Regions from separate parts of the Stenotrophomonas sp. 364 genome, predicted to be linked through region 1. Evidence: riboswitches for the same ligand, from Rfam matches in the RefSeq annotation. Region 1 holds a riboswitch; the other holds the start of a gene.
The links. Region 1 has a riboswitch for cobalamin ahead of btuB (TonB-dependent vitamin B12 receptor). Riboswitches for the same ligand answer to the same signal wherever they lie in the genome.
Positions count from the first base shown of each region.

Region 2: linked by a shared signal. The riboswitch ahead of metE (5-methyltetrahydropteroyltriglutamate--homocysteine S-methyltransferase) and the one ahead of btuB (TonB-dependent vitamin B12 receptor) in region 1 are both predicted to bind cobalamin.

Region 1 covers NZ_CP047135.1:206,740-212,191, reverse strand. Annotated here, with positions in the region: gene GQ674_RS00990 (GAF domain-containing protein) at 1-19, shown strand, start outside; gene GQ674_RS00985 (TfoX/Sxy family protein) at 16-384, shown strand; gene GQ674_RS00980 (histidine phosphatase family protein) at 670-1,248, opposite strand; cobalamin riboswitch at 1,392-1,618, shown strand; gene btuB (TonB-dependent vitamin B12 receptor) at 1,741-3,582, shown strand; gene gph (phosphoglycolate phosphatase) at 3,704-4,354, opposite strand; gene GQ674_RS00965 (LysR family transcriptional regulator) at 4,574-5,452, opposite strand, start outside.
Region 2 covers NZ_CP047135.1:4,693,281-4,698,732, reverse strand. Annotated here, with positions in the region: gene GQ674_RS20815 (bifunctional nicotinamide-nucleotide adenylyltransferase/Nudix hydroxylase) at 1-342, shown strand, start outside; gene GQ674_RS20810 (nicotinate phosphoribosyltransferase) at 406-1,830, shown strand; cobalamin riboswitch at 1,977-2,208, shown strand; gene metE (5-methyltetrahydropteroyltriglutamate--homocysteine S-methyltransferase) at 2,422-4,719, shown strand; gene GQ674_RS20800 (epoxyqueuosine reductase QueH) at 4,789-5,452, shown strand, end outside.

The DNA of each region.
Region 1 (5,452 bases):
CGTCGAGGCCCTGGGATGAGCACCAAGCTGCGCAACATCGGTCCCAAGAGCGCGGCCTGGCTGCGTCAGGTCGGGTTGCGCACGCCCGAAGAGCTGACCGCGATCGGCGCGGTCGGCGCGTTCGTGAAGGTACGCCGCGCCGGGTTCAAGCCCAGCCTCAACCTGCTCTACTCGCTCGAAGGCGCGCTGCAGGACTGCCATTGGCAGGAACTGCCCGAAGCACGCCGCACCGAACTGGTGGCCGAGTACGAGGCCATCATCGCCGACAAGCCCCTGAAAAAGGCACCGCCAGCATCCGGCCCGGTCTACGACCGCACCGCCGAACGTCGCGATGATGAAGCCGACGACGCACCGCCGTTCGAACCGGACGACGAAACCGCGTAGAGCCGGGCTCTGCCGCGCCTCCGGATACAGAGGCGCCGCGTTGATCAGCGCATCGCCATGCGCCCATTGTTCACCGCGCAAGCAGCTGTTGTAGAGCCGGGCTCTGCCCGGCTGCTCTAACGCAGCAACCCACGTCCAGTGCCAGCCGGGCAGAGCCCGGCTCTACGTGCATGCACCATCACATCCGCCGCCAGCCGGGCAGAGCCCGGCTCTACGTGCGTGCACCACCACATCCGCCGCCAGCCGGGCAGAGCCCGGCTCTACGCAGGTGCGAGCCGCGCGCGATCAAGGCTGCTGCAGTTCCAGCAGTTCGCCCCACAGGCGGTCGTCCTCGCGCTCCACGCGCAGCTGCAGGCGGGTGCCGTGGTCGATGCGCAGTGCCCAGCACATCGCCATCGGCAGGCCGCACACCTGCGACAGCACCATCCGCAACGGCCCGCCATGGCTGACGATCAGGGTGGGCGGGGGATCGGGGTCGTCCAGCAAGCGGTGCAGGCCACGGGCGATGCGGCGCTCGAAGTGGCCCCAGCTTTCGCCGTGCGGCGGTGGGTTGGCGTGCGGGTCCAGGTGGAACGCCGACAGCTCCTGCATCGGCAGGTCATGCAATGCCTGGCCGTCCCAATCGCCGAAGTCGAGTTCGGCCCACTCCTCGTCGGCCACCACCTCCACCCCGTGCGGCACTGCCAGCGCATCGGCCGTGGCCAGCGCACGCTGGCGCGGGGAGCTCACCACCCGTTGCCATTGCCGCCCCCCATAGCGTGCGCACAGGGCCTCGGTGCTTCCGTCTTCCAACGCGGGATCACTGCGCCCGTCCAGGTGGCCGTCACGGCCGGTGCTGGCGTGGCGGATCAGGTCCAGGATCACGCCGCAACCTGCGCGGTGGACGGAGCGGAACGGTGCTGCAACCTCGATGGGTTCATGGGCATCACATCGTGAAACGAGCGGCATTCTAACCGCTCGCTCCCGCCGCCCCGGTGCGTCGGCTGCCGCAGGCGGGCCTTTGCTCTACACTGCGCGCACTTCCAGGTGACCTGCGGCGCATGCCGGCAGGTTGAAACGGGAAGCCGGTGACGCAGCAGCCCCCTGCCTGCCACTCCGGCGCTGCCCCCGCAACGGTAAGCGTGGAAACACCCGGCATTACGCCACTGTGCTTGCGCATGGGAAGGCGCCGGGTGCGATGGCCCTGGCCATCGGCCCGCAAGCCCGGAGACCGGCCTGGGAGACGACTGGTTGCGATGCGGCGGGCATGGCGGCGGCAAGCGGCGCCGTGCGCGTTCGCCCACCGTCGATCCATCCCTGCAGCGCGATCATCCCCACCCCTTGCCGCGCGGGCGTGCGCGGTGCATGGAGTCATCGATGAAGCTGCAGATCCAAGTCCTTTCCCTGGCCGTGTTGTCGGCCCTGCCTCTGCTGGCGTCGGCCCAGGACGAGGCGACCGCGCTGGACCAGGTACTGGTCACCGCCACCCGCACCCCGATCGCCCTGCAGGACAGCATCTCGCCGGCGCAGGTGATCGACCGCGCCGAGATCGAGCGCAGCCAGGCCCCGTCGCTGCAGGACCTGCTGCGCGGTCGCGCCGGCATCAACCTCAACAACAGCGGCGGCCTGGGCAAGCAGAGTTCGCTGTTCCTGCGCGGCACCAACTCGGCCCACACCCTGGTACTGGTGGACGGCGTGCGCATCAACACCGGCGACCTTGGCCTGGCCATGATCCAGGACCTGCCGCTGGCGCAGATCGAGCGCATTGAAATCGTGCGCGGCCCGCAGTCCAGCCTGTACGGCGCCGATGCGATCGGTGGCGTGATCCAGATCTTCACCCGCCGCAACGCCGGCACCTTCGCCCCGCACTTCCAGGTGGGCGGCGGCAGCAACGGCCTGCGCGAGGCCAGCGGCGGCTTCGGCGGCAGTGGCGCGCGTGGCTGGTTCGGCACCGACATCGCCTACCAGCACACCGACGGCATCAATTCCTGCCGGGGCGATGCGGCCACCTTCGCCGGCTGCGGCGCCGACGAGCCCGACCGAGACGGCTACCGCAACCTGTCCATGAGCCTGCGCGGTGGCTACGCGCTGACCGATGCGCTGAGCGTGGAAGGGACCGCGCTGCGTGCCGAAGGCGAAAACCACTACGACGGTTACTACAACTATTCGGAAACCCTGCAGCAGGTGCTGGGCGGCAAGGTGCATTACACCCCGAGCGAGCGCTTCACCCTGACCGCCAACGTCGGGCGTGCCGACAACGAATCGGACAACTACAACGGCAGCACCTGGCTGGGTGCCGCGCAGACCCATCGCGACAGTGCCTCGGTGCAGGCCGACGTGGGCATCGCCGAGGGCCAGCTGCTCAGCGCCGGCGTGGACTGGAGCCAGGACAACCTGGACGGCAGCAGTGCCGGCTACCGGGTCGACAGCCGCGACAATACCGGCGTGTTCGTGCAGTACCAGGGCCGCTTCGGCGCGCACCACCTGCAGGCCAGCGTGCGCAACGACGACAACGAGCAGTTCGGCAACCACACCACCGGCAGCCTCGGCTGGGGCCTGGAGCTGGGCCGCGGGTTCCGCCTCAACGCCAGCTACGGCACCGCGTTCAAGGCACCCACCTTCAGCGATCTGTACGACCCGTGGAGCGGCGTGCCGGGCCTGGACCCGGAAAAGTCGAAGAGCACCAACGTCGGTATCGCCCAGCAGGGCGACGGCTGGCGCTGGGGCCTGGACGTGTATGAAACCCGCATCGATGACCTGATCACCTACGATGCCACCACCTTCATGATGTCGCAGGTGGAGAAGGCGCGCATCCGCGGTGCCGAGTTGACCGGTGCGATCACGCTGGCCGGCTTCGATGTGAACGCCCAGCTCAGCCACACCGATCCGCGCAACCGCACCGAAGGCAGCGCGCAGTTCGACAACTGGCTGGCGCGCCGCGCGCAGAACACCGCCCGCCTGGATATCGACCGCAGCTTCGGTGGCTTCCGCGCCGGCCTGACCGCCAACGGCGCCGGCAAGCGCTACGACAACGCCGCCAACACCGTGCGTCTGGCCGGTTACGGCACGCTCGACCTGCGCCTGGAATACGCGCTGAGCCGCGACTGGTCGGTGCTCGGCCGGGTCAGCAACGTGTTCGACCGCGACTACGAAACGGTGGCCTGGTACAACCAGCCCGGCCGCGAGTACCGCCTGAGCGTGCGTTACCAGCCGAAATAAGCGATCTGGACGGCGGCACTGCCGCCGTCCCACCCTCGGTAGGTGCCGACCGCTGGTCGGCACAATCATTGAACCTGGCAGGTGCCGACCGTTGGTCGGCACACGTGTCAACCGCCGCCGGTTACAGCACCAGCAATTCCCGCAGATCATCCACCACGGCCACCGCCTCGACGTTGTCCAGATCCAGCCCACGTGGATAGCCATAGCGCACCAGCGCCACCGGCATGCCCGCGTCCACCGCGGCCCGGTAATCCGTAATCGAATCGCCCACCATCAAGGCGGCCTCGACGGCCACCTCGAAGTGCGCGGCGATATGCCGCAACGGCGCACCACTGGGCTTGCGTTCCGGCAGCGAATCGCCGCCCAGCACCAGCGCAAACTGATCCTGCAGCCCGAAGTGCTGCAGCAACGGCGCCACCAGCGCGGACGGCTTGTTCGTGCAGATCGCGAGCGTCACCGCGCGTTCGCGCAAGGCAGCCAACGTTTCGGTCACACCATCGAACAGGCGCGGACTGCGCAACAGGCAGGCCTCGTAGTGCCGCATGAAACCGGGCATGACCGTGTCCAGATCGATATCACTGCCGGCCGCGCCAAACGCCTGTTCGACAAGCCGCCGCACGCCATCGCCGATCCAGGTCAGTACCGTGGCCTCCGGTACCCGGGGCAACTGCCAGTCCTGCAGCGTGCGGTTCAACGCCTCGGCAATATCGGCCGCGCTGTCCACCAGCGTGCCATCCAGATCGAACACCACCAACGGATACGGATACGACAAGGCAATGCTCACTTCCACAGCAGGGAAGCGCCATTGTACGGAGGTGCGTGTGTGATGCCGATGCACGCCCCGGTAGAGCCGACCGTTGGTCGGCTGCACGCGCCCGCTGCGGTTGCGGGTGCACGGCGTGCTGATGCGCGGTTGCTGGTTCAAGAGCAGCCGACCAACGGTCGGCTCTACCGGCATCGGGTAGCTGGACGCGGTATCCCTGGGCCGTGTTTACAGCTGCGCCAGGAACTCCGGGCTGGCAAAACGATCCACCAGGAAATCCAGGAAGCTGCGCATGATCGTCGGCAGCTGCCGGCGTGACGCATACACCGCGTGGATGCCCAGCTCTTCCACCTGGTAATCGGGCAGCACCTCAATCAACGCGCCACTGCGCAGCAGCGGCGCGATCTGGTAGGTCGGCAGCATCGCGATGCCCGCGCCGGCGCGTACCGCCTCCAGCAACAACGATGCTTCATTGGCGCTGATGTTGCCGCCCACCGCCACCGCAATCGCGCGGCCATCGCGCTGCAGGTGCCACACGCTCCTGCCCACGTAGTGGTGGGTCAGGCAGTTGTGCGCGGCCAGTGCGTCGGCCGTGGTCGGCGCGCCGCGTTCGGCCAGGTACGACGGCGCCGCGCACAACACCGAGCGGCAAGGGGCCAACCGCCGCGCGATCAGCGCCGGGTCGATCGCACGCGAGATGCGCACCGCGATATCCACGCGTTCTTCGACCAGGTTGACCACGCGGTCCACCAGCAGCAGTTCCACCCGCGTCAGCGGATACCGCTTCACGAAGTCGGCCACTGCGGCGGCCAGGTGGATCTGCCCGAACGACACGCTCGCCGTGACCCGGATCAGCCCGTGCGGTTCGGGGTTGTCGGTGGCCAGTTCGCCGTGCAGTTCATCGCCGATGGCCAGGATCTGCCTGAACCGCAGCAGCGCCGCCTCGCCCGGGCCGGTCAGGCTGATCCGGCGCGTGGTCCGGTGCAGCAACCGCGCGCCCAGCCAGCGCTCCACCTCGGCCAGGTAGCGGGTCACCATCGCCCGCGACATCTCCAGCGCCTCGGCCGCCGCGGTCAGGCTGCCGCGCTCGACCACCTCCACGAACAC
Region 2 (5,452 bases), 360 kb from region 1:
CTGTGGGCGTTGCCCGGTGGCTTCGTCGGCCAGCAGCAGGGCCTGCTCGACAGCTGCCTGCGCGAACTGCGCGAGGAAACCCGGTTGAAGATCCCGGCGCCGGTCCTCAAGGGCTCGCTCAAGGGCCAGCATGTGTTCGACCACCCCGAACGCAGCCAGCGCGGCCGCACCATCACCCACGCCTTCCACTTCGATTTTCCCGCCGGCGAACTGCCGGCCGTGCGCGGCGGCGACGATGCCGACAAGGCGCGCTGGATCCCGGTCAGCGAAGCGCTGGACATGGGCCCCAAGCTGTACGAAGACCACCTGCACATCCTGGAGTTCTTCCTGGGCCGGGGCTGATCCCGGCTTTTCCCGCCGGCGGATAGACCGCCGGTGTCACCCGACGCGAAGGAGCTTCCCGTCATGCATTACCTCGACAATCTTCTCCTCAACACCGACAGCTACAAGGCCAGCCACTGGCTGCAGTATCCGCCGGGCACCGACGCCACCTTCTTTTACGTGGAGTCGCGTGGTGGCCACTACGACCGCACGCTGTTTTTCGGCCTGCAGGCGTTGCTGAAGGACTACCTGGCCAAGCCGATCACCCACGCCGACATCGACGTGGCGCGCGATCTCTTCGCCGCCCACGGCGAGCCCTTCAACGAGGCCGGCTGGCGCTACATCGTCGATACGCACGGCGGCCTGCTGCCGATCCTTATCCGCGCCGTGCCCGAGGGCACCGTGGTGCCGGTGCACAATGCGCTGATGACGATCGAATCGACCGACCCGCAGGCGTTCTGGGTGCCGTCGTATCTGGAAACGATGCTGCTGCGCGTGTGGTACCCGGTCACGGTGGCCACCACCAGCTGGCACGCCAAGCAGACGATCCGCCAGTACCTGGAACGCACCAGCGATGACCCGGAAGGCCAGTTGCCGTTCAAGCTGCACGACTTCGGCAGCCGTGGCGTGTCGAGCCTGGAATCGGCCGCCATTGGTGGCGCGGCGCACCTGGTCAACTTCCTCGGCACCGATACCGTCTCGGCCCTGCTGTACGCCCGTGCCTTCTACCACGAGGCCATGGCCGGTTGTTCGATCCCGGCCGCCGAACATAGCACCATCACCAGCTGGGGCCGCGACAACGAAGTGGAGGCCTACCGCAACATGCTCGCCCGCTTCGCCACCCCGGGTGCACTGGTGGCGGTGGTGTCGGACAGCTACGACATCTTCCACGCGATCACCCGGCACTGGGGCACCACCCTGCGCCAGCAGGTGATCGACTCGGGCGCCACCGTGGTGATCCGCCCGGATTCGGGCGACCCGGTGGCGGTGGTGCTGCAGTGCCTGCAGCTACTCGATGAGGCCTTCGGCCACGTGGTCAACGGCAAGGGCTACAAGGTGCTCAACCACGTGCGCGTGATCCAGGGTGACGGCGTCAACCCGACCAGCATCGGCCAGATCCTGGCCAGCATCACCACCGCCGGCTACGCCGCCGACAACGTCGCCTTCGGCATGGGGGGTGCATTGCTGCAGCGGCTGGACCGCGACACCCAGAAGTTCGCGCTGAAGTGCTCGGCCGCGCGCGTGGACGGGAAGTGGATCGACGTCTACAAAGACCCGGTGACCGACAGCGGCAAGCAGAGCAAGCGCGGCCGCATGCGCCTGCTGCGCCATCGCGAGTACGGCCAGTTCCGGACGGTGTCGGTGCCGGCCGACGCCGAATCGCTGACATCCGCCACGCTGCCGCCGGGCTACGTGGATGCGATGCTCACGGTCTGGGAGAACGGCCGGTTGCTGCGGGACGATACGTTGGCTGAGATCCGCAGCCGGGCGGACACTGCACGGCCGTAATCGGCCGACCTCACCGTCGCCATCCTTCATGCAACCCGCGCCGGGGTCCCTATGTCGGTTGCACCGGTGCCGGGGCGGCACAACTCCAATGGGTCCCACGGGCGGCTGCGGTTTGACGCCCCCTTGACCATCGCCCGGCTTCGGCCTACTTTGTGCTCGCCGAAGGTATCCATCTCTTTATGCAGATGAAGGGATGGGTTTAAACGGGAATCCGGTGAAGGCGCCTCGTGCGCCCATTCCGGAGCTGCCCCGCAGCGGTGAATGGAAACGAATCCTGCCAACAGCACTGGGCCCCGGCCTGGGAAGCGGCAGGTACTAGGTGGGCGTTCGCGCCCGTGTCCATCAGCCCGAATACCGGCCCCGGCCGGGGGACACGACCGTCCCCTGATTCGACCTGGAACGTCCGCGGGGAGGTTGCCGGGGCCTGCCGCCATGCCGTCCGCGTGGCGCTGCCCCCGTGCGTCCGCTCCACGACATCCGGTTCGCCCGCGGGGGCGAAGGTCGCTGGCGGGGCGGACACGGCAGCCATGTCGTGCACGGCGCGCGGTTCCTTCGTTCCTCAATGCCGCTACTGCAATGAGGACACGTTCCATGACCACTGTTACCAACCTGGGGTTTCCCCGCATCGGCGCCAAGCGCGAACTCAAGCGTGCGCTGGAAGCGTTCTGGTCCGGCCAAAGCAGCGCTGCGTCGCTGCAGCACACCGCCAGCGGCCTGCGCGAGCGCCATTGGCAGCTGCAGCGCGAGGCCGGCGTCGATGTGCCGCCGAGCAACGACTTCAGCTTTTACGATCAGGTGCTCGATGCGGCTTTCCTGTTCGACGCGATCCCCGCGCGCTACCGCGCCCTGGCCGACGCCGAGCCGCTGGCCGGCTATTTCGCCATGGCCCGGGGCGTGCAGCGCGACGGCTATGACCTGCATGCGCTGGAAATGACCAAGTGGTTCGATACCAACTACCACTACCTGGTGCCCGAACTGCAGGCCGGCCAGGGCTTCGCGCTGCGCGGCGACAAGCCGCTGGCCGAATACCGCCAGGCCAAGGCACTGGGCATCGAGACCCGCCCGGTGCTCCTCGGCCCGGTGACGTTCCTGCTGCTGTCCAAGACCACCGACGGCAGCCGTGCGCTGGACCTGCTCGACGCCCTGCTGCCGGTGTACGTGCAGCTGCTGGGCCAGCTGAAGGAGGCCGGCGCGCAGTGGGTGCAGCTGGATGAGCCGGCACTGGTGCAGGACCTGGACGAGGCCACCCGCGCCGCGTTCACCCACGCCTACGCGGTGCTGGCCGCAGCGGCGCGGCCGAAGGTGCTGGTGGCCACCTACTTCGGCGCGCTGGACGACAACCTGCCGCTGGCCGCCGCGCTGCCGGTGGATGGGCTGCACGTGGACCTGGTGCGCGCGCCCGAGCAGCTGGACGCGGTGATCAAGGCGCTGCCACCGGGCCGCGTGCTGTCGGCCGGTCTGGTCAACGGTCGCAACATCTGGCGCACCCACCTGGACAACGCACTGGTGCTGGCCCGCTACACGCACGGCCACGTGGGCGGCGGCCTGCTGTGGCTGGCCCCGTCGTGTTCACTGCTGCACAGCCCGGTCGACCTGGACCTGGAAAAGAAGCTGGATGAGGAACTGCACAGCTGGCTGGCGTTCTCCAAGCAGAAGCTGCAGGAGCTGCGCGTGCTGGCCGATGCAATTGACGCCCCGGCCCGCGCCGAGGATGCACTGGCGCACTCCCGCGCGTGCATCGAATCGCGCCGGCGCTCGCCGCGCGTGCACAAGGCCGAGGTGGCCGCGCGCCTGGCCGCCCTGACTGCTGCCGACGCGCAGCGTCACAGCCCCTACCCGCAGCGGCACCTGGCCCAGGCCGGCGCGCTGCAGCTGCCACGTTTCCCCACTACCACGATCGGTTCCTTCCCGCAGACCCTGGAAGTGCGCGAGGCACGTGCCAGCAACAAGTCCGGCAAGCTGTCCGACGCCGACTACGATGCGTTCCTGGCCACCCAGACCGAGCACTGCGTGCGCGTGCAGGAGCAGATCGGGCTGGACGTGCTGGTGCACGGCGAGTTCGAGCGCAACGACATGGTGGAGTACTTCGGCGAGCAGCTCGACGGCTTCGCGTTCACCAAGAACGGCTGGGTGCAGAGTTATGGCTCGCGCTGCGTGAAGCCGCCGGTGATCTTCGGCGACGTGACCCGCCCACGGCCGATGACGGTGCGCTGGTCGCAGTACGCGCAGTCGCTGACCGACCGCCCGATGAAGGGCATGCTGACCGGCCCGGTGACGGTGCTGCAGTGGTCGTTCGTGCGCGATGACCAGTCGCGCGCGGACACCTGCCGGCAGATCGCGCTGGCCCTGCGCGACGAGGTGCTGGACCTGGAAGCGGCCGGCATCGGCGTGATCCAGATCGACGAGCCGGCCATCCGCGAAGGCCTGCCGCTGCGTCGCGCGCAGTGGCGGGAGTACCTGGACTGGGCGGTGGAAGCATTCCGGATCAGTGCCAGCGGGGTGCGCGATGCCACCCAGATCCACACCCACATGTGCTATTCCGAGTTCAACGACATCATCCACTCCGTGGCGGCCATGGACGCCGACGTGATCTCGATCGAGACCTCGCGCTCGCGCATGGAGCTGCTGGACGCGTTCGTGCGTTTCCAGTATCCCAACGAGATCGGCCCGGGCGTGTATGACATCCACTCCCCGCGCGTGCCCGACAAGGAAGAGATGCTCGCGCTGCTGCGCAAGGCCGCCGAAGTCCTCCGGCCCGAGCAGATCTGGGTCAACCCCGACTGCGGCCTGAAGACCCGCGGCTGGAAGGAAACCCGCGCCGCGCTGGAAGCGCTGGTGGCCGCCGCGCGCCAGCTGCGCGAGGAAACCGCCGACGCCAACGCCGCCTGATCCCCCCTGTAAAGATGACCCAAGGACCGCACCGCCGCCGTTGCCGGCGGTGCGGTCGACGAGACGTACATGACCCCGCCCACCGTTACCCCGATCGACCGCCCCACCCTGTCCCTGCCCGACGGCCACACCCGGCTGCTGCTGCATTCGTGCTGCGCGCCGTGCTCGGGCGAAGTGATGGAGGCCATCACCGCCTCCGGCATCGACTACACGATCTTCTTCTACAACCCCAACATCCACCCGGCCAGGGAATACGAACTGCGCAAGCAGGAGAACATCCGTTTCGCCGAGAAGCACGGCGTGCCGTTCGTCGACGCCGACTACGACACCGACAACTGGTTCGCACGCGCCCGCGGCATGGAAGCCGAGCCCGAGCGTGGTATCCGCTGCACGATGTGTTTTGACATGCGCTTTGTGCGCACCGCGCTGTATGCACACGAACATGGCTTTCCGGTGATCAGCAGCTCGCTGGGCATCTCGCGCTGGAAGGACATGAACCAGATCAACGACTGCGGCCACCGCGCCGCCGCGCATTACCCCGGCATCCACTACTGGGATTACAACTGGCGCAAGGGCGGCGGTGCCGCGCGCATGGTGGAGATCAGCAAGCGCGAGCAGTTCTACCAGCAGGAGTACTGCGGCTGCGTGTACTCGCTGCGCGATGCCAACCGCCACCGCCGCGAGACCGGCCGCGAGCGCATCAAGATCGGCCTGTTGTATTACGGCCAGGACA